Regions from separate parts of the Brevibacillus composti genome, predicted to be linked through region 1. Evidence: a T-box and tRNA genes for the amino acid it is inferred to sense, from the RefSeq annotation. Region 1 holds a T-box; the other regions hold tRNA genes.

Region 1 (9,698 bases):
CTCTCCTGTAGCTGCTCCACATCGAACTGGGAGCCGATCCGATACAGGGTGCTGCGAGATTTATCCGCCGCTTCCTGCAGGACCGCAAGCACCTCGGCCCGCCTCTCGCCGGTGATTACAGGTACCCCCGGCTTGATGATGCCTGCCTTTTCCCGGGCAATGTCGATGAGGCTGTTTCCCAACACGTCCATGTGATCCATACCTACGTTCGTAATAACCGTCGCGATGGGCAAAACAACGTTGGTCGAGTCGAGGCGACCGCCCAGCCCTGTTTCCCAGATCACCACTGCCGGTCTTGTGACGTTGGCAAAATAGAGGATAGCGATCAGGGTGATGACTTCAAACTCGGTCGGAGAGCCATGCCCCGATTCTGCCTCGCAGCGTTCAGCCAAATGCTTTGCCTCCCTGATCAATTCCACCAGATCGGCTTCCGGAATCATCGCGCCGTTATAGCGGATGCGTTCGCGGAAATCAATCAGGTAAGGCGATGTAAACATGCCCACACTGTATCCTGCTTCGATCAGCATCTGACTCAGGTAGGAGCAAGTGGAGCCTTTTCCGTTCGTACCGGCTACGTGAATAAATGCCAGTCTCCGTTCAGGATGTCCCACTTGCTCAAGCATCCACTGCATTCTCTCCAGCCCAGGCTTCTGCCCGAAACGAAGCAGTCCATGCAGCCAGTCTATGGCTTCTTCGTATGTTGCCAAACCTTCAGCTATCATGCCGCATTGCTCCATTCTCAAAAATATGCAAGGGAGGGGCGGTTCATTCGCCTTTTAGTTCTGTCAAGCGAGCCAATACTTTATCCCGTTTCTCCATGTACCCTTCCATTTTCGCCCGTTCCTCTGCGACTACTTTTTCCGGAGCCTTGGCCATGAAGCCCGGGTTGTTCAATTTCTTCTCGATGCGTTCCACTTCGCCGTGCAAGGTGGACAGCTCTTTCTCCAGCCGCTTGATCTCTTGCTCCAGGTCGATCAGACCGGCCAGCGGCAAGAACAGTTCCGCCCCTGCTACGACAGCGGACATCGCTTTATCCGGCGTTTGCAGCTGCTCGCTGATCTCCAGCCGCTCCGGATTGCAGAAGCGAATGAGGTATTCCTCTCCGCGCTTCAACCGCTCACTCGTAGCCTGGTCACCCGGCTTGATCAGCAGCTCGATTTTTTTGGACATCGGCACATTTACTTCCGCACGGATATTGCGGACATTGCGGATCACTTCGACCAGGAGATTCATCTCCGCTTCCGCTTCCGGGAACAGCCACTCTTCCTTGACCGTCGGCCACTTGGCTACCGTGATGCTCTCCCCTTCATGCGGCAGCGCTTGCCAGATTTCCTCGGTCATGTAAGGCATGAATGGATGCAGCAGGCGGAGCGTTTGATCCAGAACGGTCACGAGGACGGACTGGGTCGTCTTTTTCGCTGCGGCATCCGTGCCGTACAGCGGGAGCTTTGCCATCTCGATATACCAGTCGCAAAGATCATCCCAGATGAAGTTGTAGAGCACGCGTCCGGCTTCGCCAAATTCAAACTGATCCATCAGGCGGGTCGCGTCTTTGATCGTCGCTTGCAGGCGGGACAGAATCCATTTGTCAGGCGTGGACAATTCGCCGCTCAAATCGATATCTTCGTAACGGAAGTCAGCCATGTTCATCAGGGCAAAACGGGAGGCGTTCCAGATCTTGTTGGCGAAATTGCGGTTGGCCTCTACCTTTTCCCAGTAGAAACGCTGGTCATTGCCCGGCGAGTTGCCTGTCGCCAGCGTGAAGCGAAGCGCATCCGCTCCGTATTTCTCGATAACTTCCATCGGGTCGACGCCATTGCCCAGCGACTTGGACATTTTACGCCCTTCCGAATCGCGGATAATGCCGTGGATCAGAACGGTCTCAAACGGATTTTTCCCGGTAAACTCCAGGCCGCTGAAGATCATCCGGGCCACCCAGAAGAAGATGATGTCATAGCCGGTCACCAGCACATTGGTCGGGTAGAAATACTTCATGTCCTCCGTCTCATCCGGCCAGCCCAGCGTGGAAAACGGCCAGAGCGCGGAGGAGAACCAGGTATCCAGCACATCGGCATCCTGCTGCAGCTGATGGCTGTGGCAGTGCGGGCACTCGCCCACATCCTCGCGGGAGACGATGGTTTCGCCGCAATCCTGGCAGTACCAGGCGGGAATCCGATGGCCCCACCAGAGCTGACGGGAGATGCACCAGTCGCGGATGTTTTCGATCCAGCGCAGGTAGTTGGTCTTGAAGCGATCCGGAACGAATTTGACGCTCTCTTCGCTGTAGGCATTGGCGATCGCCGCATCGGCCAGCGGCTGCATTTTGACGAACCATTGGGTCGAGAGATACGGCTCCACGACGGCGTCGCTGCGTTCGCTGTGGCCGACCTGGTGAATATGCTCTTCTATTTTGAACATGACGCCTTGTTCGGTCAGGTCCTTGATGATTTGCTTGCGGCACTCGAAGCGGTCCAGCCCCTGGTAGCCAGCTGCATTTTCGTTCATCGTGCCGGATTCGTCCATCACCACAATTTGCGGCAGGTTGTGTCTTTGTCCCAGCTCGAAGTCGTTCGGGTCATGAGCGGGCGTAATTTTTACCGCGCCGGAGCCGAATTCCGGATCGACGTAATCGTCAGCCACAATCGGGATTTCCCGACCGACGAGAGGCAGGATGACGGTCTTTCCAACCAGATGCTTGTAGCGCTCGTCTTCCGGATGAACCGCTACGGCCGTGTCGCCCAGCATCGTTTCGGGACGGGTCGTGGCCACCTCGATGTAGCCGCTTCCGTCAGCCAGCGGATAGCGCATATGATGCAAAGCGCCTTTTACTTCTTTATAGATCACTTCGATGTCGGACAGTGCCGTGCGTGCAGCCGGGTCCCAGTTGATGATGCGGTTGCCGCGGTAGATCAGTCCTTTTTCGTACAGGCGCACAAACACCTCGCGTACGGCGCGGGACAGCCCCTCGTCCATCGTAAAACGCTCGCGGGAGTAGTCGAGTGCCAGGCCCAGCTTTTCCCACTGCTCACGGATGTGCTCGGCGTAGATATGTTTCCACTCCCACACCTTTTCCAGGAACTTCTCCCGGCCGAGGTCGTGACGGGAGATGCCTTCTTCCCGCAGCGTCGCCTCTACGCGGGCTTGGGTGGCGATCCCGGCATGATCCATCCCCGGCAAAAACAGCGTGCTGTAGCCCTGCATCCGCTTGGTTCTAGTGATGATGTCCTGCAAGGTGGTGTCCAGCGCATGCCCGAGATGCAGCTTGCCGGTCACGTTTGGCGGCGGGATGACGATCGTAAACGGTTGTTTCTCTGGATCGCGCTCCGCCTTGAAAAACTGCTTTTCCATCCAATAGCGATACCATTTGGATTCCGCTGCTTTGGGGTCGTAGTTTTTGGGCAGCAATTGATCAATGTCATTCGTCGCTTGTTGATTCGACATGGCATATCCTCCTTCAGAAAATAAAAAAACCTTTCATCTCAAAGGACGAAAGGATTGTTTCGCGGTACCACCTTTGTTAACGCAGCAGCATGACGAATCCATGCACGGCGCTCACTTTGACAAGATAACGGTTGTAAACCGGCCGCGGCTACAGCATCAGCTCTCGCCGTGACAACTCCCGGGCGACCTTCGATCAGACCTGTCCTTAGAGAATCTCGCAGCTTACCGATTCTCCCTCTCTGCCAAGGCGTTCTGCTCTACTCTTCCCGATCATCGCTTGTACTGGTTCTATTCTTGGTCAATCGTAATGTATTATATACAATCATCGCCGCGCCCGTCAAACCCGGTTTCTCAGGCCTGCTTCAGGGAGATGCCCAAAGCCTCCGCAAAACCGAGGACGTGCAGGATGTCCAAAATTTCCTCACGTACATTAATAATGTCAATTTTTTTCCCCAAGGTGAGCAAATCTTTGGTCGTAAAAAACAAATGGCCGATACCGGAAGAGTCCACGAACGTGACATCTTGGAAATCTACGGTGACGGCGCCGTTTCTCTCTCCGTATTCACGCAGAAGATTGCCGACCCGTTCACCGACAGCCATGTCCAATTCACCGGCAAAATACAATATCGCTTGTCCGTTCTCTTCAATTGCCCGGAAGTCCATGTTCAAACTCCTCTCTCGCTTTCTTTCTCTCTTCGCCAACAATTCGTCCTCGTTCTATTAAATTCCCGCTTTGTCCGCCTTCCAAACATCCGCTCAGGGAATGATCGCCTCCAAAACCAGCTTGGTTCCCACCGAAGAGGTGCCGACCAGCAGACGATAGCAGAACTGAAGCATGACATGAAAGCCTACGCCGAGGGAATGCTTGCTCGAATACCCTTGCCGCAGCGTCGCATTCGGAAGCTCCTCCAGGAGGATCCCCTGTCCCCGGTCGTGGACGATGACGCGCAACAAACGCTCCTCCCTGCATATGTAGATGGTGACGGTTCCCCCCGATCCGTGCTTCAGGGTATTGGTCGCCGCTTCATTGACAGCGACGAGAAATTGCAGGCTCCGTTTCTCCGGCATGGCCAGCGGCGCCATGATTTTCTTGCACTCCGTCCGCAGCGAAGCCAGATCCTCGGCCGACGTAATCGTAATGCTCGCTACTTGCTTGCCTCTCTCCGTCAGCTCATGCAGTTCCTGATCGGTCAGCAGGATGAGCTTGTCCTGCGTGACGGCACCCATCACCTGCTTGTACAGCTCCCACTCCTTCTGTTGCCGCTTTCGCTCCGCGGCGATCGCTTCCGTCACATCGATCAGGGCTAGGCCGCAGGTCTGATCCGGCAAAGGCGACGCATACAATTCAAACATCCGCTTGCCGTCAGCCGATACCAGCTGCTCGCGAACGGCCGATCCGCTCCAGACCGCTTCCTCAGCCACCCGCTTCAGATCTTCTGTCATCTTTTCCTCGATCATCTGCCCGCCGATGGGCCGAACTACGCCGTTTTCCATTACATACAGGTAGATCGACTGCACCTGGCGCAAGATCGAGAGCTTTTGCAGCTCCTCTTTAATCATGCGGTGCCGCTCATCCTCGGGCTGCCTCAGCTCCAGCGGCCATTCATCCGTAAGCGGATCCCGCCTCCGATGCCACTGGAGAAATTCGTCCAGCAGCAGCCGCTCCAGGACTTCTTCCCGCCGCAGCACCTTTTCGATATCCAGTACATAGTAGGGCACATCACGAATTCCTTGAAAAGCGCTGCCCACAATCCGAAAGTCTGCTGCCAGTTCTACTTCTACCTGCGCGGACAGCGTTTCCTGCTTGCAATACAAACCAATCGCCGTCCGGCTGATCGCCCGCAACTCTGCAAGGGCCGTCTGTCCCGATTCGAGCGTGACCCGCACTTTTCGCGCGGGCACCACCTTTTTTGCCGCTCCCGCTCGAAGTGCGTGAAGACAGTTATGACATGCAGGATTCGTCGGGCACTCCTCACACAACATCATCGATTACAGCCTCCTGTTCTGTACCTGATTGAAATCGCAGGATCAACAGGGAAATATCATCCGTCTGCAGCGATTCGCTCGTTTGCGACTTTACGTAATTTTCCACGATGGCGATGCTGTCCTCATCTTCTGACAACAGGCCTTCGTGCCTTAACCGAGTAAACCCCTCCAGCCATTGATTGACACAGCGCTGCAGGTCATTTCGGCTCAAATCCAGCAGCCCGTCCGTATACGCCAAGAGAATGCCCTCTTCTTTCAGCGGGATGGTCTCTCTCTCGTAAAAGCTGTCGGGAGAAAGGCCCAGCCCAAGTCCGCCGCAGCAGGGCAGGAGCGCGGCTCCTGAGGCGGTCAGATATAGCGGCTGGGGATGCCCGGCCCGGCTGATCAGCAGTGCATGCTCGTGGCTGTCGTAGATGGCGACCAGCATCGTGATGAAAGAACGGGTTTTGATCAAATCCTCGTACAGCAGCGAATTGAGCCGCTGCAAGATCAATTCGGGCTCCCAGCAAGTCTGCGTCACGGCCCGAACCGCACTGCGGATTCCTGTCGTCATCAGACTGGCCGGCAAGCCATGGCCGGATACGTCCGCGATGACAAAGCAGGTGCGCCGCTCATCCAGCTTGAGATAGTCGATATAATCGCCGCCCACATAGGTATCGGGCAGGAAAACGGCCTTGGCTTCCAGCTTCGGAAGCAGCAGCCGGCCATCGGGCATCAACATTCTTTGTATTTTCTGAGCCAATTCCATCTCCTGCTCCATTAACCGAAGCTCCAAGAGCTGGTTCTCTTGCAGGCACCTCAGGATCAAGCCGCGTACATTGACGATCAGGAGCTGGTAAAAAGACTGTTCCAAGAGCAGTTCTTCTTCATTCTCGGTCACGCATTTTGCTTGCATCACCACGTATCGGGGAACGAGCGGCGTGTCCTGCTCTTCATCAACGGCTATCCTCTCCGTAACGTCTCGCTGGATGCCGGAATGATCCTCATCTCCGCGGATGATCTCATAATATACGACTCCATCCTGAGATTCCAGCGAAAGACGCAGGTAAACCAGGTTGTCCATTTTCGCAAACCAGACATCCACCAATTCTTCGATGACTTGCTGCAAATTCTCGTAGCTGACTTCCCGCAAGCTCTGCTCATTGCTGGCCAATAGCAGCTTCTCGTAGGTCTGCTTGAGGCTCAGCATTTTGGAGAGCTGATAGTTTTTTCCCTGGATTTGTTCCAACTGCTCGGAAAATTTTTTCTCCAAGCTGCCCGCCGTCTTCAGCGTCTGCCGGATCAGCGATTGATTTCTGCTTTTCGTCAGGCAGATGCGGACGGTCGTAATGATGGCCGCAATTCCGAACCCGATCATATACACCCAGGATTCCCGCCAGGTCAGCATCGCGATCAGCTGGATGATCAGGAGCACCTGCATCGCATTGGAGTCCTGGATACTGAAATGAAGCTGCTCGTGCAGGTAACTGTGCTCGTCCATGACGACAGATTTAGATCTGTTGCGCGGAAAGCGGTAATGAGCAAAGACCAGGATGCCGATGGAAAGAACCCCGAAGATCATAACCACGGGTTCGGGAAGAAGCTGGTGGAGCATCACCGTCACAATCAATAGCAACGTCGCCAGCAACAGCTCTGCCTTCCGCTCTGTCTGCTTGCCGTTCAGCCGGGCATTGGCCATGTACACGGTAACTAACGGAAACACCAGCAATAATCCACTGAATAGATGCATCAAAATGAAAGTGGAGCCCGTCTCCGCGGGAGAGAAGACGATGGTAAGCACCGTCGCGCCGTAGATCGCCAGAAAGGCAACAGAATCCAGAACCGTTTTCCACTGGTCGTAGTAGATATGAGGGGCAAGTGGATAGACATGCAGAGACATCAGAAAAAAGAGGTAAAACAGGCTGTCCAGCGGCAGGCTGATGATTCTCACGACGGGATCCGGATGATTGATCATCAGATGGGACAGTCCCCACAAAATCAGGCCAACCCCCTGCAAGAAGGAGATGTCGTACCATTTTTTGATCGACACCAGCTGCCGGGAGAAGAGCACGATCGTCACACCCGCTGCGATGCTGCATACGTATAAAATCGCCTGCCATATCATAGAGAATCACCTTTTTGCCTTCGATTGTCGTTCCTGTACTGCCCATGTTGTTGATTCTGTACCCGGATCCAAGCTGGCGCAAACTATTTTTCTTATTATAGCGCATCTTTGCCCTGTTTTGAGCAGGGGCTTCGCTTCCTGCCATACACTGGCAGGGGCGCTGGCGCATAGACTGAAACGAGGTGATCGGAATGTCTCGATGGAAATACCACCCCACGTATATACGGATTAAATACGGCTGCAAACAGATTCTTTTGCCTTTGATAATCTTTCAATTTATCCGAACCGTTTTCGTTCCCACATCATTTGATGTCATTCTGCTCGGATTGCTGGCTCTCCTCTACGTAGCCGTCATCCTGGACTGGATCTGACCGGCCTCGATCTATGCGATTTTGGGCAAACAAAAAACGCCCCACGCGGTGAGACGTTTTCCTCTGTTAAAACGCTTGCTGCACCCAGCGGTTCAAGCGCAACAGCCGGTCCATATCCTTTTCCAGCCTTTTGACGGCGTACAGCTCACTCCACTCGTTCTTCCCGCCGTAATAGATCGCGATGTCTCTCATGATGCGCTCCGGATACGTGAGGAAAGCGACGAGCAGATTGGTCTCCTCGGAGCGAAGAGGGAATATCTCCATGTAGCGACGGAAGAGCTGACTGGCTCCCGCTTCATCTCCGGCGAGGTAAAAATACGTCCGGTAAAACAGGGCCAAATCTCTGGTCGGGGTATCGAAGACGGCCCGGTCAAAATTGAGCAAGCGGGCTTTTCCATGCCGATCTGTGAGGACGTGAGCCGGTTGGGGGGAGCCGTGGATGAGGGACAGCCGAAAATGGGCATACGTCCGATGTCTCTCACGCCATTCCTGCAGTTGTCTGATGGCCGTCTGGGCCGTCTCCCTGACAAAGGCTTGATTGGCCAAAAACACAATATCAAACGGAGACGGATAGAGCCGCTCGCCCGCGATCTCAGCAGCCTTATCCATCTGCAGGAGGAACCCGTCCCACCGCTTGAGCATGGTGTCGATCAAAGGCTCCACCTGTCTGGGGTCGTCAAATCGATAGTTTTGTGTCAGATGATGAAGCTCTGCCAAGCGTTCGACCGCAGGCTGCGCCCAGGCGAGAGGCTGATACTGCCGCCGTGTCGTGCCTGGATGCCATTCTGTCAGATAATACGTGTCTTTCCCGTACTTTACATAGGGTTCATCGTATTTGGTATAAAAAAAGGGAACGGCCCCCTCCCATCCTCTCCGCTCCAATTGGCGCAGCACCCCGCTGACCGCATGCAGGCGCTGGGGATCCGTCCGCGTCCTTTTGCAGGCAAAATCGCCGTATGGAGTGACCGCTCTGTACACATTGGGGGACTTTACCATCTCTATCTTCTGGGCAAACATGTCATATTCCTGAAACAGCGGAAAGATATCGTCAAAGCGCTTCATGCTTTTGACTCACTCCTCATTCCCTCGGCGCGCTCGGCGATATGCCCAATCAGCTGATCCACCGCTTGCTGCTGGTGGACAGCTTGCTCCAGCCTGGCCAAACGCTCCTCCTCCGGCTCTCCGTTTAACCTGAACACCGCTTGCAGTTCTCTCCAGACCTCCAGCGGGAAGCCCATAAAGGCTACCAACAGCGTATACTCGCTTTGGCTAAGGGGGCGGATTTCCTCGTAACCGTCCAGAAAGGCGTCGATTTGCGCCAAGTCTTCGTGGACGAGGTACAGCTCCCGCAGATACCCCGCTACATCCCGCTGGGCTACGGACAACTTCGGTTTGAAAAAGCCATGCAAAAACAGCTTGTCACGGACCATGACCCAATTGTCGCGGCTGATTCGGCCATGTGTGACAAACAGGTCGGCGTGATCGATACGGGCACTTTGCAGCAGAGAGGCGCAGCGCCGCATTCTCTCCAAAAGCGGCGGGAACAGCCAGGAAACCGCCTCATACCTTCGCGCCGATGGACGCCCCCTGAAGCGCAGCGTCCCCAGAAAATCTTCGGCCCGTTTCACTTCTGAAGCCGCTTTGCCCTGCGCCCGCTCCCAGTAATCGGCAGCGTGAAATTGCCGGCTTTCGCGCTGTGCAGCGTGCATCATCGCGACGATCTCGCCGCACTGCCGAGCCAATTCCACCGTAGGAGTCACCGCTTCGATGTGGCGCTGATGATCGGTTAAGGTGAT
Region 2 (8,170 bases), 1.9 Mb from region 1:
TTTCGGCAGGCAGCTGCAAATAGCGCTCCTTGATTTCTTCCGGATAATTCATGTCTGCCTGCATGATCGCCTTTTCACTGATCACCGGTACTTCCGCTTCCAGCTGGTACGATTCCGGCCGAACCGGCGCGATGCGGGTTCTCTCCCTGCTCGACTGCAGTTCGACCTGCTGATGATTTCGGTCGTAGACGAGCATGGTCTGTGCCGGCTCGATACTTGCCACCTTTTTCAGCTGCCCCGGGAAAAAGAGCGTCGAAAATCTTGCTCCTCTCGAGAAGTCCAGCGTGGCCGTCACGTCCTTTGTCTCCGTACCCTGATAGAGCATCTGGCTCCACTCATAGGAGGCCGGATCCGGGATCAGCAGGTACTCCCGATCTCCTTTTGTCCATCCGCGGCCGGTATAGACATCTTTGGAGTCGCCCCGCCAATACGTGCGCTCATTGGTCACCCCGACAAAGACCAGCGTGTCATCCTGCTGAAAGGGACCGCCCAAATTCTCGTCATTATTGTCGTACCCGACCTTCTTCATCGTGCCCACGCCAGCCCCGTTATTCCCCGTGAGAAAAGCCACGGGATCGGGCCAGATCGGCTCTTTTTTCGGTCCGGCATAGGCGACCCCCACCGCAAATGTGACGATCAGCACAGGAGCCAGCAGGGCCCTCCAGATCGTCCAGCGGCTCTTTCCGACGACGGGTGCCCGCCTGGACATGGTGTGAAGATGGGCCACCGCCAGCATCAGGAATCCGTAGATGAGCGTTCGGATAATGGCGCCGTCCGCCTCGTACGGAAGGAAGGTATCCAGCACAGCCAGATATAGCTCGGTTAAAAAGACAAACCACAAGCCCTGCCGCTGCTCCAGCACAAGATACGTCACCATCGAGATCAACAGGACCAGCATTAGGTCAAACAGCAGGTTCCGGGATAGCGGCAGCATCGTGGTCCAGTCCTGTTGCATCGCCAAGGGTAGATCCCGCAGCAGGCTCGTGTACACCTGGATCAGCCAGTCTTTGCTGAAAAAGGCCGTATCCGAAAAATCCCGATGGACCACCCAGAAGATGCCCGCCAGCTTGAGCGGAAACGTCAGCCAGCGGTAGGGAACGACCAGATCGATCAGCAGAATGCCCGCGACGATTACGTAGAACGGCCAGAGGGTCCCTGTGTCTGTCAGCTCGCCCAAAGGCAGCAGCCACTCCCTGAGCATGAGAAACAGGCATAGCGCTGCCGCCCACTCCAGTCCCTGCGGACGTCTCCATATGCTCATCACGAGACACCTCCTATCCTGCCCGCATCCAGCATCTCATTCAGATGGACCGTTTTGCAGGTCACTTTGCCAGCCGCCAGCATCTGCATCGCCTGTTTTTCTTCCGGCGTCGGGATCGCAGCGGCGGTGATCCGCAGCAGATGAATATGCCGCCCTTTTTGCGAGAGATGGAGAAGGCGCGCGATCATCTCTTTGTCGATCTTGGGGGTGACGAGGACCAGCGTCACTCCCGGCGGTTGCTCCAATGCCTCGCGTCCCAGCATGCGCGAAAAGGAATCCGTCCCCTCCGGCATGACGCGGGCCAGGTGATCAAATACGCGGATAAATTGCGTATGCGAGCAAGCGGGCTGAATCACCACCCGCTCTCTCTGCTTGTAGGCAAGGCCATAATGATACAGGTTCCGATTGGCATAAGCGACCAGGCTCGCGGTCAGCTTCACGGCTGCTTCAAACAGCTGCGTGCTTTGCTCGCGGTAGTGCTCCTTTTCCACATCCAGAAAAAAGAGCACTTGGTTCATCGCCTGGTGCTCAAACTCCTTGGTTTTGAGTCCTGTGCCCCGCGCAGAGGCCCGCCAATGAATTTGGCTGAGCCGATCGCCGCGGTGATACTCCCGCACGCCCCGCACGGCAGCTACATCGTCGGAGCGGCGATGGGCAATATGCACAGTCCCGCTAAAGCTCCCGTCCCCCAGCGCCCAATGGGTCATCTCCTGATAGGACGGGTAGACCAGAAAATCATTCGCCAGCGGCATGCTGATTTTCCGTTCGATAAATCCAAAAAAGTCTCCGCCGCTAATGACGCACTCGCTCATGCGGTAGTGGCCGCGGGGCAGACTGGGGATCACGTACTTAAATGAGGTCTCTTTTTTAAACCAGGGAAAAATCAACTGCCGGTGAGGCTCGTAAACTCCTGCCAAGCGATCCGGCAGCGGCTCGGTGACCATGTTCCAGCCCAGCGGGAACCAGAAACGGCGGCGCAACCGTACTGTGACGATCACATCCTCGCCCTCCTGGAGACGGGCACGGTCTACCTCCCGGGTGACCTCCAGCGCGTGAAACATCAAGAAATAGGCACAAATTTCATAGACGAGAAACACAAGGCTGCTGTAGAACAAAAACCAACTGGCAAACCCGCCCTGAAACATGGCAAACACATACGCAACCAGAACAAGAAGTGCGGTTTTGATTTTCCCAAAGCGGCGTTGTTTCATATCGGTTCACCCACCTCAACTGACCGGAACACGCGTTTCCGCAAGTATCGCGGAGAGAATTCGCTCAGTCGTGGCTCCTTCCAGGCGCGCTTCCGGTTTGAGAATGATGCGGTGCGCAAAGGTGACCGGTACCAGCTCTTTCACATCGTCGGGAATGACATAGTCTCTCCCGCGTACAAAGGCCAGTGCCTGGGTGGCACGGAAGAGTGCGAGGGATCCCCTCGGGCTGACTCCCAAGTATACGTTGTGATGCTCTCGGGTACGCTGGCAGAGGCGGACGATGTACTCCTGGATTCCTTCGGAGACCCTGACCGTGGCTACCTGCTTCTGGATGTCTGACAGCTCTTCTGCCGTAATCACCGTCTCCAGTGTTTCGAGCGGATTGCTCTGCGATAAGCGGGTTAGCATTTCCATTTCTTCTTTTAAAGTGGGATAGCCCAAACTGAGCTGCATCAAAAAGCGGTCCAGCTGTGCCTCGGGGAGCGGAAAAGTCCCCTCGTACTCCAGCGGATTTTGCGTAGCCATGACGAAAAAGGGGCTGGAAAGCTGGTAGGTATGTCCATCAATCGTGACGGAGCGCTCTTCCATTGCTTCCAGCAATGAAGACTGGGTTTTGGGGGAAGTCCGGTTAATCTCGTCCGCGAGAATGACATTGGCGAAGATCGGGCCCGGTCTAAATTCGAATTCCATTGTTTTTTGGTTAAAGATGGCCACACCTGTTACATCGGTTGGCAACAGGTCAGGGGTAAACTGGATCCGTTTGAACTCCGCGCCGATCGATTTGGACAAGGAGCGCACCAGCATCGTTTTGCCGACGCCCGGGACGTCTTCCAATAAGACATGGCCGTTTGCCAAGATGGCCGCGACACAAAACTCAATAATCGAACGCTTGCCAATCAATACTTTTTCAATATTATGAATCAATTTTTCTACGGAAGGATGAGGGTGATCCAGTTTTATTACGTTCACGAGATACAACTCCTGTTCCAGCGTAATTAAGCTGTTTTGCACGCTCACGAAATGCCGATGTGATCGAGTCACTCGATCAATGCGGACACAGCTTCTACTCTTTTCTTATTTTACTTGATTTTCTTGGAAAGAGAGATGGAAACCTATACCTAAGGTAAGATAACCTGCCGTAAGTTACAAGGAAAAAACCGTTAATCTTTGTAAAATTGAGAAAGTGGCTATGAAAAAAAGAGTAGGATGTTTTCCTACCCTGATTGTTTCTTGTAAAAGTATGGCGTGCCCTGAGAGATTCGAACTCCCGACCTTTTGATTCGTAGTCAAACGCTCTATCCAGCTGAGCTAAGGGCACAGGTTAACCCGGAGTGGGGCATTTTTGCAATAAATGGAGCGGACGACGGGTCTCGAACCCGCGACCTTCGCCTTGGCAAGGCGACGCTCTACCAATTGAGCTACGTCCGCATAACATGAGATAGTACAATTTTCGTCAAATCCCAATCACTATGGTGCGGGTGAAGGGACTTGAACCCCCACGGTTGCCCGCCAGAACCTAAATCTGGTGCGTCTGCCAATTCCGCCACACCCGCATGTTTCATTGGGAACCGCTAGAAGGAATAAACTGGTGAGCCATGAAGGACTCGAACCTTCGACCCTCTGATTAAAAGTCAGATGCTCTACCAACTGAGCTAATGGCTCAAAACAAGTGGCTGGGGTACTAGGATTCGAACCTAGGAATGACGGAGTCAAAGTCCGTTGCCTTACCGCTTGGCTATACCCCAACGTGGTGCCGGCGATAGGACTTGAACCCACAACCCCCTGATTACAAGTCAGGTGCTCTACCAATTGAGCTACACCGGCATGATTCAATTTACATGGAATTGATGGTGGCTCGGGACGGAATCGAACCGCCGACACGAGGATTTTCAGTCCTCTGCTCTACCGACTGAGCTACCGAGCCAAAGTGATAACAAATCATCATTGCCATCTGTACCAAAGGACAAGATGGCGGAGCTGACGGGACTCGAACCCGCGACCTCCGGTGTGACAGACCGGCGTGAACTCCAACTTCACCACAGCTCCATATGTAGTTTTGGTTGCCCCCTGCGGGGACTAAGATTTTACTTGACCGAAGAGGATTATCTCGACGTAGTACAAGTAAATTTGGTTGCGGGAGCAGGATTTGAACCTGCGACCTTCGGGTTATGAGCCCGACGAGCTGCCAGACTGCTCCATCCCGCGATGATCAGAACGATCGAGTGTCAGCGTTGCCACAGGACGTGGCGCTTTTAGCTGACCATCCTTTTAAATGGTGGAGGCTGACGGGATCGAACCGCCGACCCTCTGCTTGTAAGGCAGATGCTCTCCCAGCTGAGCTAAGCCTCCAGATACCCCTCAACAGTTGTTTTTGGGGTCCCCGTAAAGTACTCGGTGTCGCTACAAAGCATTCACTTCACTTTACGGGGTAGTATGGTGACCCGTAGGGGATTCGAACCCCTGTATGACAGCGTGAAAGGCTGCTGTGTTAAACCGCTTCACCAACGGGCCATCTGTAAAAGAACTGTTATGGTGCGGTCGGCGAGACTCGAACTCGCACGGGTCGCCCCGCCACCCCCTCAAGATGGTGTGTCTGCCAATTCCACCACGACCGCAACTTAGGATGGTAGCGGCGGAGGGGATCGAACCCCCGACCTTTCGGGTATGAACCGAACGCTCTAGCCAGCTGAGCTACACCGCCACTGTCTTTGAAGTTATTAAAATGGCGGAGAGTGAGGGATTCGAACCCTCGCTACGCTTACGCATACTAACGGTTTAGCAAACCGTCCCCTTCGGCCTCTTGGGTAACTCTCCATGTTATGGCTCCTCGGGAGGGACTCGAACCCCCGACCGATCGGTTAACAGCCGATTGCTCTACCAACTGAGCTACCGAGGAACATTTTGAAGGAACCAGCTTGTGCTGTTTCGCACCTTCAAAACTGGATATGCATGCTTTGCTAAGCGATTGGTTGTGGATAAGTCCTCGACCGATTAGTATTCGTCAGCTCCACGCGTTGCCGCGCTTCCACACCGAACCTATCAACCTCATCGTCTATGAGGGGTCTTACCAGCTTAACGCTGTGGGAAGTCTCATCTTGGAGGGGGCTTCACGCTTAGATGCTTTCAGCGCTTATCCCTTCCGCACATAGCTACCCAGCTGTGCCACTGGCGTGACAACTGGTGCACCAGCGGTGCGTCCATCCCGGTCCTCTCGTACTAAGGACAGCTCTCCTCAAACTTCCTACGCCCGCGACAGATAGGGACCGAACTGTCTCACGACGTTCTGAACCCAGCTCGCGTACCGCTTTAATGGGCGAACAGCCCAACCCTTGGGACCTACTTCAGCCCCAGGATGCGATGAGCCGACATCGAGGTGCCAAACCTCCCCGTCGATGTGGACTCTTGGGGGAGATAAGCCTGTTATCCCCAGGGTAGCTTTTATCCGTTGAGCGATGGCCCTTCCATGCGGAACCACCGGATCACTAAGCCCGACTTTCGTCCCTGCTCGACTTGTAGGTCTCGCAGTCAAGCTCCCTTCTGCCTTTACACTCTACGAATGATTTCCGACCATTCTGAGGGAACCTTTGGGCGCCTCCGTTACCTTTTAGGAGGCGACCGCCCCAGTCAAACTGCCCACCTGGCATGGTCCTCTCGCCCGATCAGGGCGACGAGTTAGAAACTCCGTACATCAAGGGTGGTATCCCACCGACAGCTCCACAGAGGCTGGCGCCCCTGCTTCTCAGCTTCCCACCTATCCTGTACATGATGCACAAAGTTCCAATACCAGGCTACAGTAAAGCTCCATGGGGTCTTTCCGTCTTGTCGCGGGTAACCTGCATCTTCACAGGTATTATGATTTCACCGGGTCTCTTGCCGAGACAGCGCCCAAGTCGTTACGCCTTTCGTGCGGGTCGGAACTTACCCGACAAGGAATTTCGCTACCTTAGGACCGTTATAGTTACGGCCGCCGTTTACTGGGGCTTCGGTTCAAAGCTTCGCCTCGGCCCGCCGAACCCAAGCTTACGCTCGCGTTCGGCAGGGTCCCAAAGCTAACCCATCCCCTTAACCTTCCAGCACCGGGCAGGCGTCAGCCCCTATACTTCGCCTTGCGGCTTCGCAGAGACCTGTGTTTTTGCTAAACAGTCGCTTGGGCCTTTTCACTGCGGCCCCCTCGGGCTCGGCCCACCTGACACAAGCTTACGCTCGCATCAGGCGGGGACCCTCACCCTACCGGGGCGCCCCTTCTCCCGAAGTTACGGGGCCATTTTGCCGAGTTCCTTAGCAAGAGTTATCCCGCGCACCTTAGGATTCTCTCCTCGCCTACCTGTGTCGGTTTGCGGTACGGGCACCTTGTTCCTCGCTAGACGCTTTTCTTGGCAGTGTGAAATCAGGGACTTCGGTACTGTAATTTCCCTCGCCATCACAGCTTGCCCTTGATAGTGTGCGGATTTGCCTACACACCAGGCTTGCTGCTTGGACGGCCATCCAGTAGGCCGCTCACCCTATCCTCCTGCGTCACGCCATCGCTCAAGCGGAACAGAGGTGGTACAGGAATATCAACCTGTTGTCCATCGCCTACGCCTTTCGGCCTCAGCTTAGGTCCCGACTAACCCTGGGAGGACGAGCCTTCCCCAGGAAACCTTAGGCTTTCGGTGGACAAGATTCTCACTTGTCTTTTCGCTACTTACACCGGCATTCTCACTTCCAAGCGCTCCACCGCTCCTTCCGGTACGGCTTCACCGCTGCTTGGAACGCTCCCCTACCCAGTCCGTAAGGACTGCCATAGCTTCGGTGGTATGTTTAGCCCCGTTACATTTTCCGCGCAGAGTCACTCGACCAGTGAGCTATTACGCACTCTTTAAATGGTGGCTGCTTCTAAGCCAACATCCTGGTTGTCTGGGCAACTCCACATCGTTTCCCACTTAACATACACTTGGGGACCTTAGCTGATGGTCTGGGCTGTTTCCCTCTTGACGATGGATCTTAGCACTCATCGTCTGACTCCCGGACATAAGTCATTGGCATTCGGAGTTTGACTGAGTTCGGTAACCCGATGAGGGCCCCTAGCCCAATCAGTGCTCTACCTCCAAGACTCTAAGGGTCCCACCGGACACAAGCTTACGCTCGCGTCCGGCGGGGTCCCAATCCGAGGCTAGCCCTAAAGCTATTTCGGGGAGAACCAGCTATCTCCGAGTTCGATTGGAATTTCACCGCTAGCCACACCTCATCCCCGCACTTTTCAACGTGCGTGGGTTCGGGCCTCCAGTAGGTGTTACCCTACCTTCACCCTGGACATGGCTAGATCACACGGTTTCGGGTCTACGGCAACGTACTTGCGCCCTATTCAGACTCGCTTTCGCTGCGGCTCCGTCTCTTCGACTTAACCTCGCACGCTACCGTAACTCGCCGGTTCATTCTACAAAAGGCACGCCGTCACCCATTTCCGGGCCCCGCGAAAGTAATACTTTCGTGGGTGGATTATCGGGCTCCGACTATTTGTAAGCACACGGTTTCAGGTACTATTTCACTCCCCTCCCGGGGTGCTTTTCACCTTTCCCTCACGGTACTGGTTCACTATCGGTCGCTAGGGAGTATTTAGCCTTAGCAGATGGTCCTGCCAGATTCACACGGGATTTCACGTGTCCCGCGCTACTCGGGGTGGGTCTCGGAGAGACGCGCGTTTGGGCTACGCGACTGT
Region 3 (9,698 bases), 1.7 Mb from region 1:
ACGGGGAGGTTTGGCACCTCGATGTCGGCTCATCGCATCCTGGGGCTGAAGTAGGTCCCAAGGGTTGGGCTGTTCGCCCATTAAAGCGGTACGCGAGCTGGGTTCAGAACGTCGTGAGACAGTTCGGTCCCTATCTGTCGCGGGCGTAGGAAGTTTGAGGAGAGCTGTCCTTAGTACGAGAGGACCGGGATGGACGCACCGCTGGTGCACCAGTTGTCACGCCAGTGGCACAGCTGGGTAGCTATGTGCGGAAGGGATAAGCGCTGAAAGCATCTAAGCGTGAAGCCCCCTCCAAGATGAGACTTCCCACAGCGTTAAGCTGGTAAGACCCCTCATAGACGATGAGGTTGATAGGTTCGGTGTGGAAGCGCGGCAACGCGTGGAGCTGACGAATACTAATCGGTCGAGGACTTATCCACAACCAATCGCTTAGCAAAGCATGCAGATCCAGTTTTGAAGGCGCGAAGAGCACTTGCTGTTTTTCGTTCCGTACATATTGTTCCTCGGTAGCTCAGTTGGTAGAGCAATCGGCTGTTAACCGATCGGTCGGGGGTTCGAGTCCCTCCCGAGGAGCCATATCACTTGCTCCTGTAGCTCAGTAGGTAGAGCGTTTCCATGGTAAGGAAGAGGTCGCAGGTTCGATTCCTGTCGGGAGCACCATGTAAGATGGCCCGTTGGTGAAGCGGTTTAACACAGCAGCCTTTCACGCTGTCATACAGGGGTTCGAATCCCCTACGGGTCACCATACTACCCCGCAAAGTGAAGTGAATGCTTTGTAGCATCACCGAGTACTTTGCGGGGACCCTTGAGGGGCATCTGGAGGCTTAGCTCAGCTGGGAGAGCATCTGCCTTACAAGCAGAGGGTCGGCGGTTCGATCCCGTCAGCCTCCACCATGTTCTTATTCGCGGCGATCGGAAACGGGATCTCCCGTACCGGTTCACCCTCGATGAAGAACGAGGAGCATTGCTCGGGCACTTCAGATCTTGCTCGCTTGCGAAGATGATTCGACGCAGTGTCGCAAGTGGAAGCGATCCCGTCAGCCTCCACCATTTACAAGGATGGTCAAGCGCCACGTTCTGTGGCAATGCTGATACTCATCCATCATAATCGTCGCGGGATGGAGCAGTCTGGCAGCTCGTCGGGCTCATAACCCGAAGGTCGCAGGTTCAAATCCTGCTCCCGCAACCAAATCTACTTGTACTACTATTCAACCCAAAAATGGAGCTGTGGTGAAGTTGGAGTTCACGCCGGTCTGTCACACCGGAGGTCGCGGGTTCGAGTCCCGTCAGCTCCGCCATTTTTGATCAAAAAAATTGCCGGTGTAGCTCAATTGGTAGAGCACCTGACTTGTAATCAGGGGGTTGTGGGTTCAAGTCCTATCGCCGGCACCACCATATAACTGGGGAGATAGCGAAGTGGCTAAACGCGGCAGACTGTAAATCTGCTCCCTCTGGGTTCGGCGGTTCGAATCCGTCTCTCCCCACCAGTTGTATGAGCCATTAGCTCAGTTGGTAGAGCATCTGACTTTTAATCAGAGGGTCGAAGGTTCGAGTCCTTCATGGCTCACCAGTTTTTATCAACACCATATGCGGTCGTGGCGGAATTGGCAGACGCGCTAGATTCAGGTTCTAGTGGTGGCAACACCGTGGAGGTTCAAGTCCTCTCGACCGCACCATATTTTCCCGAAAGAGAAAAGCGGACTTAGCGGCATGCGTTGAGTGCTTTTCGGGGAAACTCTAATGAATGCGGACGTAGCTCAATTGGTAGAGCGTCGCCTTGCCAAGGCGAAGGTCGCGGGTTCGAGACCCGTCGTCCGCTCCATAGATGCTTTGCTGGTCTCTCACCCGTACCGGGTTCACCCTCGGCGGAAACCAAGGGAGAAACGCTCGGGTGCCTCAGATCTGGCAGCGCATAGAAGCAGAGCGACGTCGTTTCGCCAGTGGAAGCGAGACCCGTCGTCCGCTCCATTTCCTTTATATACGTGCCCTTAGCTCAGCTGGATAGAGCGTTTGACTACGAATCAAAAGGTCGGGAGTTCGAATCTCTCAGGGCACGCCATTTTTTATCAAACCTGACGGCACAAGATGAGAAGGGTTTGATTTCTTACAATTGGATATCGGGAAGTAGCTCAGCTTGGTAGAGTACTTGGCTTGGGACCAAGGGGTCGCAGGTTCGAATCCTGTCTTCCCGACCACGATTTTGCCGGGGTGGCGGAATTGGCAGACGCAACAGACTTAAAATCTGTCGGGAGTATCTCCCGTACCGGTTCAAGCCCGGTCCTCGGTACCATCTAAAATTTGCGGGTGTAGTTCAATGGTAGAACTCCAGCCTTCCAAGCTGGTCGCGTGGGTTCGATTCCCATCACCCGCTCCATCTATAAAAAAGCAGATACCTGCGGGTATCTGCTTTTTTGGTTTTTCATCAACAGCCCTCATCCGATCAGCCCTTGCTGCGATAGGCTTCCCGTCCTCTGTTGCCCTCCTGATGTCCGAAGGTCCGCAGTTGGCGTCGAATGATGGGTGGGACTATAGCCCTAAATCAACGGCATAGATCGACAAGATTCCGGTTTTCCGCCGGATTGTCGAAAAAAGCTGCAAAGATATAGGTAGTAGAAACATATGTTTTTGTGTAGAGTAAGGACTAGATCGCTTACCCTGCGGGTAAACGGATCTCTTGCCTCGCCCTCTGGCTGATCAGAGGGCATTTTTTATTGGATTCGAGAAGACCGTACACCGGGTAAATGTGAACAGAGCGAGCAAACTCGAGGCTCCCTGTCTATTTAAACAAAGGCTTCGCCAAAAGGTTGGCGAAGCCAGGTTATCCCATAGAGCAAGTAGCTGCCGCATGCTAGACCAAAGGCAAGGTGACGATAAATCGGGTCGAATTTTGTGAGGATTCGCAGGAAATCGTACCATTATGCTTCTCGATAATGTTCTTGCAAATCGACAGTCCAATCCCGGTACCGTTTTGTTTGGTCGTGAAAAAGGGCTGAAAGAGGCTTTCTACGATGTCGGCCGGAATCATTTCTCCGTTGTTTTCCACCGTCAGGGTGACCGTGCTCTCGTCGCAGAAAGAGGTAATGCGAATCATTTTCTCCGGTCTTCCCTGCACAGCGTCAATGGCATTCGTCAATAGATTGACCACGACCTGCTTAAAGCCTTCCTCGTAGCAGTTAAACAGGCAGGGGCGGATGTCCTTTTCAAAATAGATGTTTTCCGCAAGAAGCCGCGGTGTGATCAACAACTCCACCTCGAGCAAAAGATGCTCCAGATCGACGGTTTTATAAATCTCGTCGAGGATGGGTTTTTTCGAAAAGCTGAGAAATCCGGTAATTTGCCGGTGAAGGTTTTCAAATTCATGCATGACCACTTGAATATACGATTGGAGCTTGTCCTGGTTGCGAGTAGATTCCGCGATCAGTTTCAAAAAACCCTCGATGGCGCACAAGGGATTGCGAAGCTCATGGGCCATGTTGGCGGCGATTTTCCCCAGCATGGTCAATTTGTCATTGTGTAGAAACGAGATCGTTTCTTCCTTTTGCACCAATTCTCTATTCATCATTTGTTCAAAATGGTAAACAGCCCAAAAAACACTTTCATCCATAGCCTTGCCCAGCTGCGCTTCCAAATAGAGCATCTGTTCCGGAGTGACTGACCATCTGTTCATCTCAGGGCGGATCACGCGCCAGAACACATTTCGATACAGCTGATAGGCCCGCAAAATGGACGAAAAGGGGTACTCTTGCGCCCGAAGCCATTCTCCCATATCAAGCGACCAGTTCTGCATGTCTTCCTCGACATTTTCCACTAAATAGCGGGCGAGGAGGACTGTACGCTTTTCAGCAAAATCGCGAGGAATCGTCAATTGCGTTTCCATGCTCAAAGCGATTTCCTGCAGCCACAGTGTCGTGATCATGGGAACCATGTCCAAAATCTTTTGCGAAACAATTTGCTTTTGAAGGTTTAGAGAGACAGTTTCCACCATACCTTATCCCACCCCATTGATTATCGTACGGAAGCAAGGCATGAAAAACAAGGTATATATCTCCTATATTCAGGGTCGAATTTTCTTTTATTGGCAATTTTCTTTCAACAAAATCTGCAGTTTCTCGTCCTTTTTCGAATAGAAAAAGGTTCATGTGTGAACAAGCACCCGCATAGAGTAAGAAGGACAAACGGATGAGGGGAACAGGGGGAGCGATGGACGGGCAATTTTGGATTGGATTTCTGCAAATCTTTCTCATAGATCTCGTGCTGAGCGGGGACAATGCGGTCGTCATCGGAATGGCTTGCCGCGGCTTGCCGCCCAAAGAGCGAAAAAGGGCGATTTATATCGGATCGCTCGGAGCGATTCTGCTGCGTATCCTTCTGACCGGCTTGACGGCCTGGATGCTGGAAATCCCGCTGGTCAAAGCAATCGGCGGCTTGCTCTTGCTGTGGATCGCCTGGAAACTGATGTACGGAGAACCGGAGGAAACGACCGAAGTCTCTCCGCACGGCAATATCGGGCAGGCGATCAAGACGATTATCCTGGCCGACTTCGTCATGAGTCTGGACAATGTGCTCGCGGTGGGGGGGGCGGCAGACGGCGACTGGCTGCTGATCATCATCGGCCTGGGGCTCAGCATTCCTTTGTTGATGTGGGGCAGCGCTTTCGTGGCCCGTTTGTTGAATCGCTTTCCCAGCCTGGCACTGCTGGGCGGGGGCGTCCTGGTCTATACCGCAGCCGAGATGATTTTGGAGGACCCGTATGTGTGGAAAGTACTAAATCCCCTGTTGTGGAACCATTCGTGGATACCCTTTTTGGCCGCTGTCGGCGTGGTGGGATGGGGCCGCTATCGCAGGGCGATGGAGTAGGCAGAGGAGAGAAAATCGACTTCCGCCCAGGACCGTCGTGTTTCCCGTGAACAGGTTGGGGCATACTACAAGTAAAAGGACAACACATGCAGGAAAGGAACCGATTGTGAAGATGAACACGGACCTCTTGATATTGTGGGGGATATGGGACAACATCTATCAACGCTGCACCAGGCTCAGGTATATCGAGAAGGGCAATAATATTTTCCGCATCGTCCGAATGCGTTACCGCGGAGAGCCGCTATTCACATCCGATAACCGTGTAATCGACAAGGGCGATCTGATCCTGAAGCTCCATATTCATAATTACTACTTTGCGACGCTCTGCCGGGGATTGCGCGATGATCTGCGAGTCGCTCTCCTGCTCCGTCAGCAAATCCTCCATTCCTTGCCGCAGCTGGCCGCTTATCTGAATCGGATGGAAGAGCGCGATAAAATCAAAGGCATCGTGGGCACGACCATGCTGAACAAAGGAGTGGAGCCCTTAGGCTTTTCCATTTCCGATGTGCCCATGGGCTTGTTTTTTCGATACAAGCGCTGGTATCTGAAGCTGATGCTGCGGATGATTCATCCCGACGGAAAAGGCCGAATGAAAACGTTGAACCATGAAATGCCGTTGAAGCGCGTCTACATGTCGAAGGAGGAACTGCTGCGAAGGTACCTGCCAGCACAGCCGGAATCGGCGGGTGATACCCGGTGAACCGCAAGAGGATCTTGCTCGTAACCGAGGAATGGGCGGGCAGCGGACACCGGATGGCGGCCGAAGCTCTGGCCGATGCCTTGCGGGAGATACAACCGGATACAGAGGTCAAGATCGTGATGGGATTGCAGACAGCCAGCCCCATGCTGCGGGAAGTATCCCGTTTTTTTTATCTGAATATCCTCCGCTACCGTCCCTCCATCTGGCAACGCCTGCATGAGCGCGACCACAAGTGGGCGGCAGCCCTGAAAAAACCGCTGGGCATCTGGCTGTCCCGCAGGCTGGTCACCCGTCTGATTGAACAGGAGAGGCCCGATATCGTCGTCGCGACGCATGCCTATTGTTTCGCCGCACTTGCGGAAGCGAAGCGGAAAGCATCCAAACCGTTTTCGTTAGTAGGGATCCCGACGGATTATTGCTTCCATCATTTTTGGGTTCATCCTGGGGCGGATCTCTACGCCGTCGCCCACCCGCAGTTGGCCGAACAGATACGCGTGCACGCCGGACTGGAGCATGTATCCATTCTGGAAGCGGGCATCCCCATCCGCCGAAAGTTTCAGACTTTCACCGAATATGAAAAAGTGCAGTGGAAACAGAAGCTGGGGCTGCAGCCGCAGCTATTTACTGTTTTACTTTGCGGAGGCGAAGGTGGATACGGGGCGATGGAGCAGGTGCTGCGAGGACTGGTCGCGGAAACAGACCCTCTCCAGATCGTCGTCGTCACGGGACGGAATCAAGCGCTGCGGGAGCGGCTGTCCCGATTGGTCCCCGAGCTGCCGAACCGGACGGGTCACGCATTGGTCATTCGCGGCTATGAGCCGGCGATCTGGGAGTGGATGGCCGCAGCGGATCTCTTCATTACCAAGCCCGGTGGCATCAGCTGTGCAGAGGCGCTCGCTCTCCGCACGCCGCTCATTCTGTACCAGCCGCTGCCCGGTCAGGAGCAGCGGAATGTCTCGTTTCTCGTGCAGCAGCAAGCCGCTCTGTTTGCGGGACAAGCTGATCAGGTCGGAGAGTTGGTGGGCAGGCTGCGGACGTCAGCCGAAGAGCGGGAGGAGATCATCGGGAGGATGAGCCAGCTAGGAAAACCGGATGCCTCGGAGAGAATCGCCAGATATCTGCTCCAGCTATAAGACTATAAATTGCCAGTGAAAACAGGGAAGTCGCGATGAATGAAAGGCTGGAGCTTCAGACATATTAAACTTACAACCAACGAGGAGGTGATTACAAATGCCAAACAGCGGTTCCCGTAACAACCTTCTGGTACCTCAAGCCAACCAAGCTCTGGACCAATTGAAATATGAAATTGCTGCAGAGTTCGGTGTACAACTGGGTGCCGACACCACTTCCCGTCAAAACGGTTCTGTTGGGGGAGAAATCACCAAGCGTCTCGTTTCTTTCGCTGAGCAACAACTGGCTGGTCGCGGATAACCGAATAGGTTGGATGTGGAAAGACACCCGAAACGGTGTCTTTCCTTTTTTGTTGCCAGCTGTAAAAAATATACAGACGTTTTTTGATAAGCGCGGGATTAAATAACTGTGCTTGGGTGATTCTATAGGTGCTAGGAGGTGAAGAACATGACCGTTGCATCACAAGTCAAACAAACACTCGCCAGCTTGAAGGGCGCCCAAGCCAATCTGGAAACATTTGCCCTGAACACGCAAAACAAGCAGGCCAAGCAACTGTATGCGGACGCCGCTAAGCAAACCCAGGCGATTGTGACCAACTTGCAGCAGCGCGTAACCGAGTTGGAAAATGAAGAGCCGCAGTACAAGGGTTTCTAAAAAGGAGTCACGGAGAGAGGGCTTCTCTCTCCCTTTTTCAGTACATCAGCAGGAGGGTTCTCAATTGCCCGATTGGTTGCATATCGCCTTACGCTCATTAGGGGCAGTCGCTTATCTGTTTATCCTGACCAAGATGATTGGCAAAAGACAGATCAAGCAGTTGACGTACATTGAATACATCGTCGGGATCACGATCGGTTCGATCGCCGCCTATATGGCGACAGAGATGGACGGCCCGGTATACCACAGCCTGATCGCCATGGCGGTGTTTGCCCTGGTGCCGTACGCCTTCGATTGGCTGGCGTTGAAGAGCAAGACCCTGCGGGACTTCTTCCAGGGGAAATCGACTGTATTGATCAAAGACGGCAAGATATTGGAAGACAACTTAAAAAAAGAGCGCTTGACCAATGAAGACTTGTTGGAGCAGCTGCGCATCAAGAATGTCTTTCGCCTGGCTGACGTGGAATTCGCCTGCATGGAGACCAATGGGGAACTGAGCGTGCTGCTGAAGTCCCAGCACCAGACCGTGACACCGCAGCATCTGAATCTCCATGTAGCTCCTGCGGAAGAACCGCAGGCTGTGATTCTGGATGGCGTCATTATGGATGAGCCGCTTTCGACGCTCGGGCTGAATCGCCAATGGGTGCGGATGGAGCTGGAAAAAGCGGGCGTCGCCTTGGAGAATGTCTATTTTGGACAGGTGGACAGGGCAGGTCAACTCTACCTCGATTTGTACGACGACAAGCTGAAGGTGGCCGAGCCGCAGGCTTTGAAATTAACCTGGGCGCAGTTAAAAAAATGCCAGGCCGATCTCGAGCTGTTTTCGCTCTCTACCAAAAATGAGCAGCAAAAGCGGATGTACCAGCGAGATGCGGAACTGCTGCAAAAAGTGTTAAACCAAGTGATGCCGCTCTTGACGAAATAAGAAAGGAGGCAGGGTGATGGCAGATCAAAAAAAGAAGAAGCTGACCCTGGCACAGCAGCAGTATCAACAACTGGCCAAACGCCACGAGCCGCCCCGCCCGCTGCTGCGCAATTTTGTCCGGGCTTTTTTGGTGGGAGGCGTGATTTGTTTGATCGGACAAGGGATTCAAGAGATGTTTATTCGTTATTTTGACTTTACGGAAAAGACTGCAGCAGCCCCTACCGTCGCCGTCTTAATCTTCCTTTCCGCTCTCCTGACCGGGCTGGGCGTGTACGACAGAATCGCCCAATGGGCAGGGGCGGGCACCAGTGTGCCCGTGACGGGATTCGCCAATTCGATCACGTCGGCCGCGATTGAGCATCGCAGCGAAGGTTTTGTCCTCGGCGTAGGCGGAAACATGTTCAAGCTGGCAGGCTCTGTGATCGTCTTTGGCGTGTTTGCCGCCTTTGTGGTAGGGATCGTGAAAACACTGTTCAAGATGGGAGGCTAAACCATGCGGCAAGGTTATCAATCATGGGTGTTTCCTTCCAAACCGGTCATTCTGGCCTCCTCTGCCATCGGCGGCCCGTTTGAGGCGAAGGGACCGCTGGGTGAAGATTTTGACATTACCCATGGGGATTTGATGATCGGGCAAGACAGCTGGGAAAAGGCCGAGAAGGTGCTGCTGGAGGAAGCCTGCGACAAGGCTCTGGAGAAAGCCGGGCTGCAGCGGGAACAGATCCACGTCTTATTGGCGGGAGATCTGATGAACCAGATCATCACTTCCAGCTTCTCGGCACGGACACTGGGCATCCCGTATCTGGGCCTGTTCGGGGCCTGTTCGACGGCGATGGAGGGACTAGCTCTGGGGGCATTGCTGGTAGAAAGCGGCGCCAGCGATTACGTCATCGCGGCGACAGGCAGCCACAACGGGGCAGCCGAAAAGCAGTACCGCTATCCCACCGAGTACGGGGGACAAAAGCCGCCGACTGCTCAGTGGACGGTGACGGGAGCGGGTGCGGCGGTGATCGGCAAACAGGGCAGCGGACTGCAAATTACGGCCGCGACAATCGGCAAAATCGTCGATATGGGGCTGAGCGATCCCTTTAACATGGGGGCGGCCATGGCGCCCGCGGCGCTTTCCACCATCGAGACGCATTTCCGCGATTTGCAGCTTCCGCACGATCATTATGATCTGGTGGTTACCGGAGATTTGGGGAAAGTGGGCCATGCGATCCTCTCGGAGCTGTTGCCCCAGCATCAGGTCGCCATTCCGCTCGAGCGGTACATCGACTGCGGAAAGCTGGTCTACGGCGATCACCCGGCGGTCTGGTCAGGGGGCAGCGGCTGCGGATGCGTGGCAACGGTTACATACGGACATCTCTTCCGCAGGATGAGGGCCGGCGAGTGGAAGCGGATCCTGGTGATTGCAACGGGAGCCCTGCTGTCGCC

The links. A T-box is a leader RNA that pairs with one kind of tRNA and senses whether it is charged. The one in region 1 lies ahead of JD108_RS15520 (valine--tRNA ligase), so its partner is inferred to be a tRNA-Val.
Region 2: it encodes a tRNA-Val, which carries the amino acid that the T-box ahead of JD108_RS15520 (valine--tRNA ligase) is inferred to sense. The anticodon was not compared.
Region 3: it encodes a tRNA-Val, which carries the amino acid that the T-box ahead of JD108_RS15520 (valine--tRNA ligase) is inferred to sense. The anticodon was not compared.

Annotation. Positions count from the first base shown of each region.
Region 1 covers NZ_CP066308.1:3,047,743-3,057,440, forward strand. Annotated here, with positions in the region: gene JD108_RS15515 (bifunctional folylpolyglutamate synthase/dihydrofolate synthase) at 1-722, opposite strand, end outside; gene JD108_RS15520 (valine--tRNA ligase) at 766-3,441, opposite strand; T-box leader at 3,480-3,724, opposite strand; gene JD108_RS15525 (STAS domain-containing protein) at 3,793-4,104, opposite strand; gene JD108_RS15530 (ATP-binding protein) at 4,198-5,427, opposite strand; gene JD108_RS22385 (PP2C family protein-serine/threonine phosphatase) at 5,414-7,531, opposite strand; gene JD108_RS15540 (hypothetical protein) at 7,723-7,902, shown strand; gene JD108_RS15545 (protein kinase family protein) at 7,969-8,964, opposite strand; gene JD108_RS15550 (protein kinase family protein) at 8,961-9,698, opposite strand, start outside.
Region 2 covers NZ_CP066308.1:507,789-515,958, reverse strand. Annotated here, with positions in the region: gene JD108_RS02825 (transglutaminase TgpA family protein) at 1-1,261, opposite strand, end outside; gene JD108_RS02820 (DUF58 domain-containing protein) at 1,261-2,472, opposite strand; gene JD108_RS02815 (AAA family ATPase) at 2,488-3,441, opposite strand; tRNA gene JD108_RS02810 (tRNA-Arg) at 3,714-3,790, opposite strand; tRNA gene JD108_RS02805 (tRNA-Gly) at 3,825-3,900, opposite strand; tRNA gene JD108_RS02800 (tRNA-Leu) at 3,943-4,025, opposite strand; tRNA gene JD108_RS02795 (tRNA-Lys) at 4,059-4,134, opposite strand; tRNA gene JD108_RS02790 (tRNA-Gln) at 4,143-4,217, opposite strand; tRNA gene JD108_RS02785 (tRNA-Thr) at 4,221-4,296, opposite strand; tRNA gene JD108_RS02780 (tRNA-Phe) at 4,321-4,396, opposite strand; tRNA gene JD108_RS02775 (tRNA-Asp) at 4,442-4,518, opposite strand; tRNA gene JD108_RS02770 (tRNA-Met) at 4,601-4,677, opposite strand; tRNA gene JD108_RS02765 (tRNA-Val) at 4,746-4,821, opposite strand; tRNA gene JD108_RS02760 (tRNA-Glu) at 4,907-4,983, opposite strand; tRNA gene JD108_RS02755 (tRNA-Leu) at 5,003-5,087, opposite strand; tRNA gene JD108_RS02750 (tRNA-Met) at 5,097-5,173, opposite strand; tRNA gene JD108_RS02745 (tRNA-Ser) at 5,196-5,286, opposite strand; tRNA gene JD108_RS02740 (tRNA-Asn) at 5,293-5,368, opposite strand; rRNA gene JD108_RS02735 (23S ribosomal RNA) at 5,444-8,170, opposite strand, start outside.
Region 3 covers NZ_CP066308.1:1,338,061-1,347,758, forward strand. Annotated here, with positions in the region: rRNA gene JD108_RS06820 (23S ribosomal RNA) at 1-419, shown strand, start outside; tRNA gene JD108_RS06825 (tRNA-Asn) at 501-576, shown strand; tRNA gene JD108_RS06830 (tRNA-Thr) at 585-660, shown strand; tRNA gene JD108_RS06835 (tRNA-Glu) at 669-745, shown strand; tRNA gene JD108_RS06840 (tRNA-Val) at 819-894, shown strand; tRNA gene JD108_RS06845 (tRNA-Met) at 1,113-1,189, shown strand; tRNA gene JD108_RS06850 (tRNA-Asp) at 1,222-1,298, shown strand; tRNA gene JD108_RS06855 (tRNA-Thr) at 1,317-1,392, shown strand; tRNA gene JD108_RS06860 (tRNA-Tyr) at 1,403-1,487, shown strand; tRNA gene JD108_RS06865 (tRNA-Lys) at 1,495-1,570, shown strand; tRNA gene JD108_RS06870 (tRNA-Leu) at 1,590-1,676, shown strand; tRNA gene JD108_RS06875 (tRNA-Gly) at 1,747-1,822, shown strand; tRNA gene JD108_RS06880 (tRNA-Arg) at 1,983-2,059, shown strand; tRNA gene JD108_RS06885 (tRNA-Pro) at 2,119-2,195, shown strand; tRNA gene JD108_RS06890 (tRNA-Leu) at 2,203-2,290, shown strand; tRNA gene JD108_RS06895 (tRNA-Gly) at 2,301-2,374, shown strand; gene JD108_RS06900 (sensor histidine kinase) at 2,849-3,985, opposite strand; gene JD108_RS06905 (TerC family protein) at 4,201-4,857, shown strand; gene JD108_RS06910 (YkoP family protein) at 4,970-5,557, shown strand; gene JD108_RS06915 (MGDG synthase family glycosyltransferase) at 5,554-6,690, shown strand; gene JD108_RS06920 (alpha/beta-type small acid-soluble spore protein) at 6,788-6,988, shown strand; gene JD108_RS06925 (DUF1657 domain-containing protein) at 7,136-7,342, shown strand; gene JD108_RS06930 (DUF421 domain-containing protein) at 7,407-8,267, shown strand; gene spoVAC (stage V sporulation protein AC) at 8,284-8,757, shown strand; gene spoVAD (stage V sporulation protein AD) at 8,761-9,698, shown strand, end outside.